Regions from separate parts of the Paenibacillus sp. WG02 genome, predicted to be linked through region 2. Evidence: riboswitches for the same ligand, from Rfam matches in the RefSeq annotation. Region 2 holds a riboswitch; the other holds the start of a gene.
What was found. A riboswitch is a leader RNA that binds a small molecule or an ion and turns the genes downstream of it on or off. The one in region 2 is predicted to bind FMN.
Positions count from the first base shown of each region.

Region 1: linked by a shared signal. The riboswitch ahead of ACBP55_RS25370 (DMT family transporter) and the one ahead of ribD (bifunctional diaminohydroxyphosphoribosylaminopyrimidine deaminase/5-amino-6-(5-phosphoribosylamino)uracil reductase RibD) in region 2 are both predicted to bind FMN.

Region 1 is NZ_AP036016.1:5,550,257-5,558,051, reverse strand. It holds gene ACBP55_RS25380 (membrane protein) at 1-164, shown strand, start outside; gene ACBP55_RS25375 (hypothetical protein) at 347-904, shown strand; FMN riboswitch at 992-1,142, shown strand; gene ACBP55_RS25370 (DMT family transporter) at 1,303-2,265, shown strand; gene ACBP55_RS25365 (FMN-dependent NADH-azoreductase) at 2,640-3,275, opposite strand; gene ACBP55_RS25360 (LacI family DNA-binding transcriptional regulator) at 3,576-4,583, shown strand; gene ACBP55_RS25355 (ABC transporter permease) at 4,613-5,437, shown strand; gene ACBP55_RS25350 (ABC transporter ATP-binding protein) at 5,535-6,566, shown strand; gene ACBP55_RS25345 (extracellular solute-binding protein) at 6,593-7,771, shown strand; gene ACBP55_RS25340 (ABC transporter permease) at 7,768-7,795, shown strand, end outside.
Region 2 is NZ_AP036016.1:5,209,186-5,216,980, forward strand. It holds gene ACBP55_RS23805 (DUF2953 domain-containing protein) at 1-256, opposite strand, end outside; gene scpB (SMC-Scp complex subunit ScpB) at 405-1,007, opposite strand; gene ACBP55_RS23815 (segregation and condensation protein A) at 991-1,782, opposite strand; gene ACBP55_RS23820 (site-2 protease family protein) at 1,799-2,440, opposite strand; gene ribH (6,7-dimethyl-8-ribityllumazine synthase) at 2,440-2,910, opposite strand; gene ACBP55_RS23830 (bifunctional 3,4-dihydroxy-2-butanone-4-phosphate synthase/GTP cyclohydrolase II) at 2,962-4,188, opposite strand; gene ribE (riboflavin synthase) at 4,318-4,989, opposite strand; gene ribD (bifunctional diaminohydroxyphosphoribosylaminopyrimidine deaminase/5-amino-6-(5-phosphoribosylamino)uracil reductase RibD) at 5,006-6,115, opposite strand; FMN riboswitch at 6,349-6,531, opposite strand; gene ACBP55_RS23845 (peptidylprolyl isomerase) at 6,734-7,165, opposite strand; gene lysA (diaminopimelate decarboxylase) at 7,393-7,795, opposite strand, start outside.

The sequences.
Region 1 (7,795 bases), 340 kb from region 2:
TAGGCGCTTTTCTCGGGACGGTAGGTATCATCTATTCGGATGAGTTTCAACCTTTCGGTATTCTATTGGGCCCCGTATGGCTGCCTATGCTGTTTTCATTCGTTGGAATTGCAATTGGCGTTGTTAGCTTTCTTTTTTTAAAACGACGTCAATCGATATTATAAAGGGTATCCCTGTCGGATATATAAGACAGTTGGAGATCCCTTTTTCTTTTTTTTACCTATTGTTTGAGCGCATATGGTTTCTTCAACTAATAGGATTTATATCATGTGTGTTGGTATATACCCAATCGTCATTTCTCTCATAAGCATAAGATAAAGTACGGGGGAATATGGGGGTGAATGTAATGGCGATAATTGTAGCAGCGAAAAAAGAGCCAGCGAAGAATGCGCCAGTGAAGAAAGAGCCGGCGAAGAATGCGCCAGTGAAGAAAGAAGCAGCGAAGAAAGAGCCAGTGAAGAAAGAAGCAGCGAAGAAAGAGCCAGTGAAGAAAGAAGCAGTGAAGAATGCGCCAGTGAAGAAAGAAGCAGTGAAGAATGCGCCAGTGAAAAAAGAAGCAGCGAAGAATGCGCCAGTGAAAAAAGAAAAAGTGATTAAAGAAACGACGAAAAGAGAAGTCGTGAACCCAAGGAATTTATTTGAAATGCAGGAAACAGAAACTGAGAATAGATATACAATGAGAAGCCCCAGTTCAAGGGAGGGAAGAAATGGTGTGACGCGAGTCTCAAGAGAAGAAATTAATGACAAAATTAATGAGGCGATAGATGTACTGGGCACATCGAAGCGAAATGTCTCTTCAGACAAATTGAGACGGGCAGATGAAGAAATTGATCGAGCCTTACGTATTCTTATCAAAGCGCAACGAGAGATAAATTCAAGAAGAAATTGGTATATATCAGAATAAAAACATAGTTGATTGGTGCGAAGCAAAGGTGAAAATCCTTGCTTTTTTTATTTATCGGTGTTAATATCACACAAACGAAAATAAGATTTGAACCTTCGGGGCAGGGTGAAATTCCCTACCGGCGGTGAGGATACATACGTGTATGTATCTAAGCCCGCGACTCCCAGTCTGTACAGTCTGGGACTGACTTGGTGAAATTCCAAGGCCGACGGTATAGTCCGGATGAGAGAAGGTGAAGGACAACTTGTTAAAAATTCCATTTTTAATAGGTCTGTTTGTCGATGCCCCTGTTGCTTGTAAACAGGGGCATTGTCTCTTTCAGGAGGTTCAATTCAAAACATCATCTAGGGATCTTTGAGCGTATCTCTCAAAGTCTCTCCTATTGGGAGGTTTTTGAATTGGAAAATGTATTTAAGCTGGGAAGTAAGCGCGCAAGTTTGTACTCATCAAGCAGCAGGGGCATCAATGGGATCTGGTATGTGGCACTCGGTGCTACTCTTTGGGGGTTGGACCCTCTCTTTCGAATCTTATTGTTGAAGAGTTTTACCTCTGCACAAATTGTGTTTATTGAACATCTGCTGCTGGCTTGCTATGCGCTTCCGGTGCTGATAACGTACCGCAAGTCCTTAGCCGGCAAACTAACTCTAGCAGTTATTGGCGCTCTACTATTTATTTCATGGGGCGGATCGGCTATAGCCACCATACTCTTCACTTCCGCTTTCGCTCACGGCAGTGCAAACTCCGTCTTGCTTTTGCAGAAGCTGCAGCCCTTATTCGCCATTGTATTGGCTCGTGCATTGCTTAAAGAGGAATTGCCTTCTAAATTTTTTGTTTATATCGTAATGGCGTTGCTAGGTACGTATTTGCTGACGTTTGGTTTTGATTCTCCGAAGTTGGGCTTGAAGGATTTAGGCACGTTAAGCTGCTTATTTTCAATTCTGGCTGCTGTTTTATGGGGTGGATCAACCGTGATGGGGAAGTTCCTGCTTCAAAAAAACTTGGATTTCCCTGTTGTCACATCACTGCGCTTCCTGATGGCGATCCCGCTGCTAACGCTTGTCCTTCTGGCAAGTGGTGATGCGTGGCACTTAGGGGGTTCTAGCGGTGATCTAACGCTTATCGCAGTCAATCTGCTGTTCCAGGCCTTTTTCCCAGGGTTGATCAGCATGCTCCTTTATTATAAGGGTTTGTCATCGACAAAGGCATTGTTTGCAACGCTTGCCGAGCTTGCCTTCCCAGCTGTTGGTGTAGGCATAAACTGGGTTGTGTTTGGTCAAAAGCTGACCTTAGGACAACTAGCTGGTTTTGTATTTATTTGGTTAACCCTATGGTTAATGAGCCGCAGTAAAGGAAATGTTTAAGTCATCTCAAACAAGAATTTTCGATTATATATGGCAACCAGATTTGCTAAGAGAACGTCGATGCGCTATTTTGATGAAAAGCACCAGATTTCATGAGGAAGAGGAACGACGATGCGCTATTTTGCTGTTTTTGCCTCCAGATCGTTCATTTTGATCAAATAACGCCCTCTCGTTCCTCTCATTTGATTATTAGTGCAAATTTCCCGAAATAACGAATCGACGTTCCGCGAACTTGAGGTCAGTTGACTTTGACCTCGGCAATCGACAGAAAACAAAAAATGAGATGGCAAGGATAATCCTTGCCATCTCATTTTTTTTGTTTTCTGTGCCCCTAAGTGAGTATTTACCCTTATGGGACAACCCTTGCAATTTTTTTAGAAACGAGCTGCAACTTCTTTTGCTTGTGCAATTGCTTTTTCTTTGATGGATTGCGCTTGATCCGGCGCTAAAGCCATGCCTTCAACAAAAATGCCTTCGAAAGATGGGATACCGTAGAATTGCGAGATTTTTTTCAGGTAGCTGAAGCCACTTTCAAATGCTGCAGCAGGGCCTTCGGAATAAATGCCGCCGCTCGCTTGAATATGTAGCCCTTTTTTGTTTGTCAACAAACCAACTGGACCATTTTCTGTATATTTGAAAGTTTTACCTGCAACGGAAACTGCATCAATGTAAGCTTTCAATACTGGAGGGAATGAGAAGTTCCACATTGGAGAAACGAAAACATATTTATCTGCAGCTACGAATTGGTCAACAAGAGCGCCTAAACGTGCAACTTTTGCTTTTTCTGCATCAGACAACTGGTCAAAAGCTGTTCCGGATTGAAGTTTTCCCCAACCGCTGAATACATCAGCATCAATTTGAGGAATATCTTGTTTGAACAAATCCACAGAAATAACCTCATCGGATGGATTCGCTTCACGGTATGCTTCGATGAATTCTTTACCTACCGCTAGGCTGAAAGATGTTTGGTGATCGTGCGGGTGTGCCGTGATATAAAGTACTGTTGCCATAATTAATAACTTCCCTTCTATACTTAAAATAATTACAGTTGTTATTATAACTTATTTTGAGTAAATTTCAAACAATAAATTAGTAACTTATAATATGTGCAAAAAAAGGATCGCTCAGGGAGCATGTTTAGCTCGCATTGAGGCGGTCTTTTTTTATGAAAAGCAGCATAAGAAAGTAATCAAGGTATTTGATTGTTTTGAGGTTTACAAATTATTATCTTGCGGTTAACACAGGAAAAACAAAAATACGTTATTTTTGATATGTGGGAACGGTCTCACAAGAAGAAATGGGGTTGCAGCATGGAGCTTACGATTAAGGAAATTGCCCAACGTGCCGGTGTATCCAAATCAACCGTGTCGCGGGTGATATCTGGCAAGGGCTATACCAGCATGGAGGTACGCGATAAGGTGCTCCAGCTGATTGAAGAATTACAATATAAGCCCAATGCCGTGGCAAGGGCTATGGTTTCACAGAGAACGCATAACATTGGTGTTCTGATTTATCGCCAGCACCATCCCATTGCGTCTCATCCGTTTTACGGCAAAATTCTTGATGCTATTTTGATGACAGCCGCAAGCTTGAATTATTCCGTTTTCGTTACAACCGACCATGATATGTCGCTGCGTTCTGCTGATTTTATGATGGAAAAAAGGGTGGACGGACTGATCCTGATCAGTCGCTTGCAACAGAACGTCATTGATTACATCACGAACTTCGGAGTTCCCTATGTGATGGTCAATGGCTCCACGGATGTCGACGGGGTCATGCATATTGTCAATCAAGATGAAGAAGGCGGCCGGATGGTCGCTGAGTATCTTACCGATTTAGGGCATCGTCAGATTTTTGTTATTGCAGGGCCGCAGACGCACCGCAGCCACAATTTGAGGCTGAAAGGATTTAAAAATTACTTAGCAGGAATCGGGGTTCCGATCCCATCCTCATCGATCTTACAGGCATCGACTTCCACCTTCGGGGAAGGGTATGAGCTCATGCGCAGCCATTGGGAGCAGTTTGGTGCAGGCGGATTTACATCGCTTTTTGCTACCAACGATATGATCGCGCTGGGGGCCATGAAGTTTATGTTGGAGAAATCCATACGCATTCCTGAACAGGTTGCAGTAGTAGGCTTTGATGATATTGATTTTGCCGCTATGTTCTCACCCTCTTTAACAACGATCAGGGTCAATACAGAGGAGATGGGGATTCAAGCCTTTAGCCTGCTAGACAAGCTTATCCGTCAAGAAAAGAATATCGAGAATCCGAAGCAGCTAGTACCCAAATTGATAGTCCGGCAATCAACCCAATAATTGACATACGAGAGGAGTGGTTAGTCCGCATGCGTTGGTATTTAAAAGCGATAGGTCCACGGAAAATCGTTGAATTTCTCATACTTGTTGTGTTCGTCATCTTTTTCTTGGGCCCGCTGCTCAACCTAGCCATATTGGCTTTTACCGGAAAATGGACCTACCCAGATATCTTGCCGCACGAATGGTCACTGAAATGGTGGACGTTTGTGCTACAGCAGGAGGATATCGCGAAATCGATCAGTTTGTCGTTTTTAATCGCAACGATCGTGACCGCGCTGTCTATTGTGCTTTGTATTCCAGCAGCCTATGCGTTTGCTCGCATTCGTTTTCCGCTTAGCCGTTTTTTCTTGTTTTCGTTTCTACTGACACACGCTTTTCCGAAAATGGGGCTTTATGTTTCGATCGCTGTGCTCTTTTACAAACTTGGACTGATGAACACGTTGATAGGCGTTGTTTTGATCCATATGATCAATGTGCTCATGTTCATGACCTGGATTCCAACGGCTGCTTTCCGCAATGTGCATACAGCTCAGGAGGAGTCAGCTAGGGATGTGGGGGCGAGCCCGTTCCGCGTATTCCGCAGTATTACACTGCCGATGGCGATGCCAGGTATTATCGTGGCTTCGATCTTTACGTTCCTAAACTCGCTTGATGAAGCGCAGGGTACTTTTCTGGTGGGCATCCCTAATTACAAAACGATGCCGATCGTCATGTACTCTATCATCAGTGATTATCCAGCCTACGCTGGCGCTGTGTTTTCTATCATTCTGACGGCGCCTACGATCATCTTGCTGCTGGCCGCGCAGCGCTTTGTGAGTGCAGATATTATGTCCAGCGGCTTCCAACTCAAATAACGATAAACCAATTAGCTAAGGCGTATGCTTCCGATGCGAGTTTTGTTTCGAAGTATCACTTAGAGGCAACGCTCAACAAAACTTTTAGGAGGCACCTATGGATATTCAGCTTTCCGTTCAACAACTGACGAAGCGCTATAAAACAGGAGAAGGTGTAACAGGAATCTCCCTCGATGTTCGCAAAGGCGAGCTAATCACACTGCTTGGCCCTTCAGGCTGCGGTAAGACTACGGTGCTTCGCAGCATCGGCGGGTTTCTCGACGCAGATTCAGGCGATATTCTCATTGAGGGTAAAAGTGTTCTCAAATTACCACCGGAAAAACGTCCGACTTCCATGGTGTTTCAAGGTTACAATCTATGGCCGCATATGACGGTGTTTGACAACCTGGCATTCGGTCTCAAAATACGCAAGATGAAAAAGGCTGACATCGATAAGGCTGTAAACGAAGTGCTTCAGCTGGTTCGTTTACCTGGTGCAGAGCTCAAATATCCGGGTGAACTTTCCGGTGGTCAGCAGCAGCGGATAGCGGTTGCCAGATCACTGCTCCTTAACCCTGCTGTTCTTTTGCTGGATGAACCTTTCTCCGCACTTGATGCGAAGCTTCGTCACGAGATGAGAGAAGAGCTGCGAGAAATTCAATCCAAGACAGGTCTTACGATGGTATTCGTCACTCATGATCAAGAAGAAGCGCTGTCGATTTCTGATCGCATTGTCGTTATGAACCAAGGCAATATTGAGCAAATTGCTACTCCGCAAGAAATTTACGATGAACCGAGTACATTGTTTGTTTCCCAATTTATCGGCAAAATGAACTTTTTGAAAGGGGTGATCACAGCCGGCGGGTTGACCGTAGGACATCTAAGTTTTCCAAATACAAAAAATCTGTCCGGGCAAGTAAATCTGGCAGTTCGACCTGAAGATGTGATTATACAAGGTGAAGAGGGACAAGGCCTTTCCGGAGTGATCAAACAGGTTATGGTACTTGGGCATTATGCCGAAGTGTCCATTGATTTGCCAGAGTACGGCACAATTCGGGCGTTTCAACCACGGGATTTCGTTAAGGATCTTCATACAGGGCAACAAGTCAAAGCAAACTTTGCGAAAGTTTTAGCCTATCCAGAAAATTAGACCCATATCCCAAGGAGGAATTATCTATGTTTCGCAAGAAATCCGCTGTTATGTTAGTGACATTAATGACTGCTACCGCTGCTTTTGTATCCGGGTGCGGCAGCTCTTCAACGAATGCAGGTTCCGCAGCTCAAAGCACTAGTCCGGCCAAAGAAACGGCTGGCGCTAAACAGCCTGTCGAGTTTAACTTCTATTTTACCGGCTCACAAAATGTAAAAGATCTGTGGGATACGCTGATTCCTATGTTCGAGAAACAAAATGCGGATGTTAAAGTGAAACCCGTTTACATTCCTTCAGGAACAGGCGCACAACCGACTTATGACCGCATTACGGCTGCAAAGCAAGCTAACAAAGGCTCAGGCGATATCGATTTATATGAAGATGGCTTGTCTTATGTAACTCGTGGGCAAAAAGATGGCCTGTGGGACACTTTACCAAATGACAAAATTAAAAACTTGGCAAATGTCGATGAGAAAACGTTAAAAGATATTTCCAATCTTGCTATTCCTTATCGTTCCTCTGCTGTCGTATTGGCTTATAATAGTGATAAAGTTAAAACACCTCCAACGAATTTAGACGAGCTGTATGATTGGATCAAGAAAAATCCAGCCAAATTCGCTTACAATGATCCATCCACAGGAGGTTCCGGTAATTCTTTTGTAGCGACAACGCTATATAAATTCTTGCCAGAAGAAGCTATCCATAATTCCGATCCAAGTGTTGAAAAAGGGTGGGATCCAGGCTTTGCGCTGCTCAAGGAACTTGGCAAATCCGTATATGGCAAAGGTATTTATCCAAAGAAAAACCAAGGTACTTTAGATTTATTGACAAGCGGTGAAGTGGATATGATTCCGGCATGGTCGGATATGGTTCTTGAGCAATTGGCGAAAGGTCAGCTTCCAAAAACAACAAAAATGGCGCAAATCAAGCCAGGATTTAACGGCGGACCAACCTACTTAATGGTACCTAAGCTGTCGGAAAAGAAAGATGCAGTCTACAAATTCCTGAACTTCGTTCTTTCATCTGAGGCTCAAGCCGTGGTTGTTGACAAAATGCATGGTTTCCCAGGGATCAAGCTGACAAATATGTCTAAAGAAATTCAAGATTCATTCAAAGGTGCATCCGAAGGATTCCGCTCCTTCAATATCGGCGAACTGGACAAAGATATGACCAAACGCTGGCAAAGTGATGTTGCTGCCCAATGAGTAAACAAATGAAAATGGGGATAC
Region 2 (7,795 bases):
TGGTTTCATCTTTAAGTTTGGAACTGGATTTGGTCACGATTTCCGATTTAACCAAAATCCCCTTCGTAAAACCTTTGAATTGTATGATTGGAATGACGTAACGATAGCGAATAAGCCCGAATAACGCCCGCATTTCCACTGATAATGTATCGTTGTCCTTTACTCTTGAGAAGTTGAACTCTCCACGAATAAAACTAAATAAGAAGACGATGATGACAAAAATGATAAAAAGAATGATAATCCCCAGCCACAACAACTTAGAATCCCTCCTAATATAGGGATCTTTGAGCTATGCTCAAAGTCTCTCCGCATAACCAAAAAAACTCCGCCTGCAAGAAAAAATCTTCTTGTAGGTGAAGTTAGTATGACCCTAAAAAGGAAATGAAATGCATGTGTGCGGGTTCTTATTCAATTTCATCACTTACATCTTCAAGTGTAATCTGCTTCTGATCCCCGCCTATTCGGTCAAATAATAGACGTGTCTCTTCCTCCAAATCGAAATTCCCTTGGAAGGTTCCCGAATCCGGCAACTCTGTAATCGAACTAAGCCCGAAATATTCTAGAAATTGTTTGGAGGTCCCATACAATATCGGTCTACCCACCGCATCAGCGCGTCCGACTTCCGTTATCAAGTCTTTGCCGGTTAAGGTTGCCAAAGCTCGATCGCATTTCACGCCGCGGATCTCCTCAATTTCAACTCTAGTAATTGGCTGTTTATAGGCAACGATGGATAAAGTCTCTAACGCCGCTTGTGATAGGGACGATCGGGAAGGTGAATAAGCAAGACGTTCGAAATAAGGCGCATGCTCCGCTAAGGTAGTTAACTGATACGCTCCAGCTACTTCCACAATCTGAATGCCGCGACCCTTTCGCTTGAACTCCGTTCTCATATCTTTGAGCAGATCTCGAACCAAATAAAGATCAAGCTCCATGACCTCAGCTATTTGCTTGGCATCCAAACCTTCGTCGCCAGAGGCAAAGAGCAGTCCTTCAATAATTGATTTCATCTGTTGGAAATTGAGTGTCAATGTCAGAAACCTCCTCTTTCGCTTGGATGACGATGTCTTCAAATAACTTGTACTGATAACAAATAACTTTTTTCATTTTCATTAATTCAAGTATAGCTAAGAAAGTCACAACGATTTCTTCACGTGTCATTTCGTAATCGAATAGCTTCGAGAAAAGCAGCTTGCCGCCTTTGAATTTCAGTAAATCAAATACCTCACGAATGCGGTCTTTCACGGAAATTTCATCTCTGCGTATTCTCGTCACCACATTGCGGTTAGCCAGTTTCCTTAACGTTCGTTGAAAGGCAAACAAAAGATCGGCGACATCAAGTCCCTCAACCGGGTTCTCCTGAATATCAGGCAAATAGGATGTCAAATCCTCAGGTTCTCGCGTATAAACTAGACTGCGTTCTACTTCTTTATCCCTTAGCATGTCGGCAATCGATTTGTACTTCCGATATTCAATCAACTTCGCAACAAGTTCTGCGCGAGGATCTAAAGAGTCGTCCATATCATCAAAATATTCATCAAATTCAATAACAGGCGGCTTAGGCAATAGCATTTTGCTCTTGATAGAAAGAAGTGTTGCAGCCATCACAAGAAATTCACTCGTAATATCCAGCTCCAACTCATGCATAGCTTGAACATAACCCAAGTACTGATCTGTTATTTCTTTGATCGGAATATTATATATGTCAAGTTCATTTTTATCGATCAGATGAAGCAATAGATCAAGGGGGCCTTCAAAGGCTTCTAGCTTGTAGGTTACTTTCATTGCGTTCTCCCCCTTGTCATAGTGAAAATAGATTCATAACAAACTGCGCGGCAAACGGATATATATGTCCGAGCGCCCATTGTCCAACCGGTGTAATCAGTAAAACAATAACCAGAATAAGTGCATAGCGTTGATTACGTGCAAACCATCCCTGCTTGCGGGTAGGAACAAGTCCTTTCAAAATATGCCATCCGTCAAGCGGATAAAGGGGCATCATATGTATAAGACAAATCATTAAATTGACGATGACGCAGTACTGCAAATAGACTCGCCATAGTTCAACCGTAGTGGATTCAGTCCCTCCTCCTACCAAATCCGGAAGAAAGAAATAGAGCCACCAGAAGAACAAAACGAGCAGTAAATTCGTAAAAGGACCCGCTAAATAAACAAGTGTGTGGGATAGCCTCGGTCTTTTCTTAAATCTTGATTCATCTACCGGCAATTTCTTCGACCAGCCATAAGGTCCGAAGATGATCATCGCTAGCCCCAAGGCATCTAAATGTGCCAAGGGGTTTAGCGATAACCGTTTGCTATCTCGAGCTGTACGATCTCCGAGCAGCCAAGCTGCACCCGCGTGAGCCGCATCGTGCAGCGTCATCGCGATCAGAAAAGCGAACAACCTGGGCAGCAGTGTTTCCAGATGATAATAAGAAAGCATTACGAAGTGAATTGTTTCGTCAAATTCGCCATTTCAATCGCTGTAACGGCAGCTTCCCAGCCTTTATTTCCAGCTTTAGTACCCGCACGTTCCACCGCTTGCTCAATGGAATCTGTTGTCAAAACACCGAAAATCGTAGGAACGCCTGTTTTCAGGTTAATAGCAGAAACACCTTTTGCTACTTCGCTGCACACATAATCAAAATGCGGAGTTGATCCACGAATTACCGCGCCTAGTGTAATAACGGCATCGTACTTTCCGCTTTCAGCCATTTTTTGAGCGATTAGCGGAAGTTCGAATGCGCCTGGTACCCAAGCAATATCTACTTCATCTTCATTTACGCCATGACGTTTCAGAGCGTCCTGCGCGCCGCCCAATAATTTGGATGTAATAAATTCATTGAAACGACCTACAACGATACCATATTTCAAGTTTTGAGAAATTAAATGTCCTTCAAAAATGTTTGCCATGGTGAAATACTCCCTTTCTTATTTGAACAAGTTTTTTTGGATTAGATTAGATTAAATGCCGCTGCCCGAGTCATGGAAACTGAGCATATGGCCAAGCTTATTTTTCTTCGTTTGTAAATAATTGAGGTTATCAGCCTTACTATCCATTTGAATCGGAACCCGCTCAACCACTTCAAGGCCGTAGCCTTCAAGACCCTTAATTTTGCGAGGATTATTCGTTAATAAACGAAGTTGCGTGATGCCAAGATCTTTCAAAATTTGCGCCCCAATCCCATAATCGCGAAGATCTGGAGCAAAGCCAAGCTTAATATTCGCTTCTACAGTGTCTAATCCCTGCTCTTGCAAGGCATAAGCCTTCAATTTATTGATTAAACCGATTCCGCGACCTTCCTGTCGCATATATAATAATACACCATTGCCCTCTTCATCAATCTGTTTTAATGCGGCATCCAGTTGTGGACCGCAGTCGCAGCGATGAGAATGGAAGACATCTCCAGTCAAACACTCGGAATGTACGCGTACCAACGTTGGTTTGGAAGGATCAATTGTCCCTTTGACAAGGGCCACGTGTTCTTTGTTATCCAGTTGGTTCGTATAGGCAATAGCCTTGAAAGTACCAAAATCAGTTGGAAGCTTAATTTCAACTTCACGCTCAATTAATTTCTCCTGCTGATTCCGGTAATGGATTAAATCCTGAATTGTAATGATACGCAGGTCGTGTTTCGCTGCAATCTCCATCAGGTCAGGTACACGCGCCATCGTCCCGTCTTCTTTGATGACTTCACATATGACGCCTGCTGGATAAGAGCCACATAAGATAGCTAAATCTATTGTCGCTTCCGTATGTCCAGCCCTGCGGAGGACACCGCCCTTCTTGGCAATCAGTGGGAAAATATGGCCAGGTCTGCGGAAATCCTGCGGTTTTGTTTCGGGATCAATCAACCCCAAAATTGTTCTTGAACGTTCATGCGCAGATATCCCAGTGCTGGTATCCATATGGTCAACAGAAACAGTAAACGCAGTTCCATGATAATCCGTATTCCGAGCAACCATGGGAGGAAGCTCAAGTTGTTGTGCACGTTCTTCTGTTATAGGTGCACAAACGAGTCCGCGTCCTTCTCTTATCATGAAGTTAATGACTTCTGGTGTAGTTTTATCAGCAAGTGCGATAAAATCGCCTTCGTTCTCGCGATCCTCATCGTCTACAACAATAATGACTTTACCTTGTTTGAGATCCTCTAACGCTTCTTCTATGGTGTTGAAGTTTATTTGTGTCATATTCACCTCTCCTTAGAGTTTTGCTTTAGCAAAACTGGCTTCGTAAGCGTAAACTGGGTTTTGCTTTAGCAAAACTGACTTCGTAAGCTTAAACTGGAGCTTTGCTTTTGCAAAACTGGCTTCAAGCTCCTACATAAAGCCGTTATCAGCAAGAAAGCTCGCAGTTAACGTACTTTGCTTTTTCCCGTTTCCATCCGAAGATTCTGTCGGACCGAACTTTAGCAAACGCTCCATATATTTGCCCAGCACATCACATTCTATGTTGACCGTATCCCCGGCCTTTTTATCAAGTAGAACCGTTTGAGCAAGGGTATGCGGGATGATGGAGACCGCGACTTCACGATCATTGACATCAACGACAGTAAGGCTAATCCCGTCAATCGTGATGGAACCCCCGGATATGATATATCGGAAAATATGCTTGTTCTCCGGTTCGAACCGATAAACAACGGCATTTTCTTCAGGTATTCGTGAAAGGATCGTTGCAGTTGCATCCACATGTCCTTGAACGATGTGGCCGCCGAACCGGCCATTCGCTGCCATCGCTCGTTCCAAATTCACGCGAGTGCCTGTTTGTAGTTTGCGAAGATTCGTCTTGCGATAAGTTTCTGGCATCACATCCACGGAAAATGTATCGTTATCAAAGGCGATGACCGTCAAACAGACGCCATTAACAGAAATACTATCACCCAGGTGGACATCTTCAAGTACCTTCTTGGCAGCGATGGTCAACACCATCGCTTGTCCTTGACTATGAATGCGGCGCATGTGGCCGATTTCTTCGATAATTCCGGTAAACATGCAAGTCCTCCATTCGTTAGCTCTTATAAATCGGATAGCCGGTTATGCAGATATCCGGTCCGAACTGCTCGACCTTGAGTCGGTCGAGCGTAATCGCATCATCCATCTTCGCGAAGCCATCGAAGTTGATGTTTACAGGTGCTGTGGAACCTCCGCCGATAATTTTCGGCGCAAACATCAGCACCAGCTTATCAATCAGGCGCCGCTCCAGCATGGCGCCGTTGAGCTTCCCTCCACCCTCTAGGAGGATGGAGCCGATTTCGCGCTCGCCGAGCTGCCGCATGGCGAGCGTCAGGTCCACCTGCGGGCCGTCCCCGCAGGTGAGGACCGTGATGCCGCGCGCTTCCAGCGCGGCACGCCGCTCTACGGGCGCCTGCGCGCTCGCGAGCAGGATCGTCGGCTGACGATCCTGCTCCGTGAGCACCCGGGCGCCCAACGGGACTCGCAAGCGCGAGTCCGCGACGATCCGTACCGGCTGCACAGCCGGTACGTCGCCGCGCGCGCTCAGCAGCGGGTCGTCGGCGATGACGGTGTCTACGCCGACCATGATGCCCTGATGCCGGTGGCGCAGGGTATGAACGAAGGCACGCGACGCTGGGGATGTAATCCACTTGCTGTCGCCGGTTTGCGAGGCGATGCGACCGTCAAGCGTGCTCGCTGTCTTCATCGTCACATAAGGCATGCGGGTGACGATGTATTTGTTGAAGGCCTCGTTCATTGCCGCGGCCTCCTCTCCAAGCAGCCCAACCGTCACGTCGAGACCATGCTCTCGCAGTTTAGCGATGCCTGTCCCCGCAACCTGTGGGTTCGGATCCGTTCCAGCGACGACAACCCGTGTCACTCCCGCCTCAATGAGTCGGTCGCTGCAAGGTGGCGTCTTGCCAAAGTGACTGCACGGCTCTAATGTCACATAAGCCGTACTGCCCTTTGCTTCCTCGCCTGCCATTTGCAAGGCGAGAACCTCGGCATGGCCATGCCCGCGCTTAAGGTGCGCTCCCATGCCGACAATGCGTCCATTTTTAACTAGGATACACCCTACTACGGGATTAATTCCCGTCTGACCAAGAGCACTTTCAGCCATTTGCAGAGCAAGTCTCATGTAAGCTTCGTCATTCAGTACATGCACGAAGTTCACCGCCTTTCAAGTTCATTCTCAAATTTGAATGCAAAAAGGCCCCTCCGTGTATCGGATAGGGGCCAGAGATTGTCTAGATAACACGAATAAGCTTCATCCATCCATACTTGCCGCATTTTTGTTCAAATCAAACAACAACGACGTATCTGCTTTAAAAACAGACCTGCCGAATTTTTGTTTACGTGAAAAAATGTACAAGCATGCATAGCGAATCAAATGTTCGCGTTTTCCTTCTCCCATCCAGACTATACTGTCGGTTCCGGAATTGCACCGGATCAGCCGTAGCGAAGCTGTGTATCAGGTACCGCTAGCTTCAAAACGGGTCACGGACTTATCGAAAACAGGTAACGGGTACATGCTTTCGAATCACCGCCGGTGTGGAATTTCACCACGCCCCGAAGGTTTTGCATACATATGAAAGTTACTTACAACTAGGAACTAGCTATAAATTACTTTGGTAATGAAAAATTTATCACTCACACTTACAAAAAGCAAGTGCTTTTTTCCTTTTCATATTAATTCCTTACTTTTTCTATAAATTCACTCGGAATTATTACAAAAAAGAAACCTGTTGAATCAATCAACAGACTTCTTTTCGAAGATGACGATTTATACTTCTACAACTTCAACTTTCTCCATCAAATCTTTGCCTTTGAAAGCATCGACTAATTCCATGCCTTTGGATACTTTACCGAATACAGTATGCCCGCCATCCAAATGCGGTTGCGGTTGGTAAGCAATATAGAACTGGCTACCACCTGTATTTCTGCCTGCGTGAGCCATAGCCAAGGAGCCGCGCTCATGTTTGTTCGGGTTGATTTCACAGTCGATTTGGTAACCAGGGCCACCAGTTCCTGTTCCAGTAGGGCAGCCACCTTGTGCTACGAATCCTGGAATAACACGATGAAAAACAAGTCCGTTATAGAAACCGGAGTTTGCTAATTTTTCAAAGTTAGCAACGGTATTCGGTGCATCTTTTTCAAAAAGATCGATAACGACTTCGCCGCCACCTGCTAGTTTAATTTTTGCTTGTTTGGCCATTTGTGGTCCACTCCTTTAGGAAATAATATCTTATTCTACTATGAAAACTTCCATTTCACAAACTGCGCTATATTTCTAACACAATTCTACCGCGACTATGCCCTGTTTGACTGCTAATAACATGGCCATCAGCCATAATCTGCGTGATTTCCATTCGATTTCGATAAAATAAAAACGCAAAAAAGGAACCCCGTGTAAGATGAGGTTTCCTTCTTTCTTAATACTAATTAAACAGTCTCGCTCAATTGTTTCATTCGTGCAGGAATGATGTCGTTACCTACGATATTTTCGAATGTTTCGCGTTTCACGACGAGATCACTTTGACCATCTTTTACAAAAACAACGCCAGGTCGGCGAATACGGTTATAATTGCTTGCCATTGCATAATTGTATGCACCTGTACAAGATACAGCAAGAACGTCGCCTGAATTTACTTTTGGCAGGTTCAGATCCCAGATCAGCATATCGCCGCTCTCACAGCATTTCCCTGCAATCGATACAACCTCTGTCGGTTGCTCAGTTGCACGGTTAGCCAGCATCGCCTCATACACAGCATCATACAAAGCAGGACGAGGGTTGTCAGTCATGCCGCCATCTACAGCTACATATTTACGCACCCCTGGAATGTCC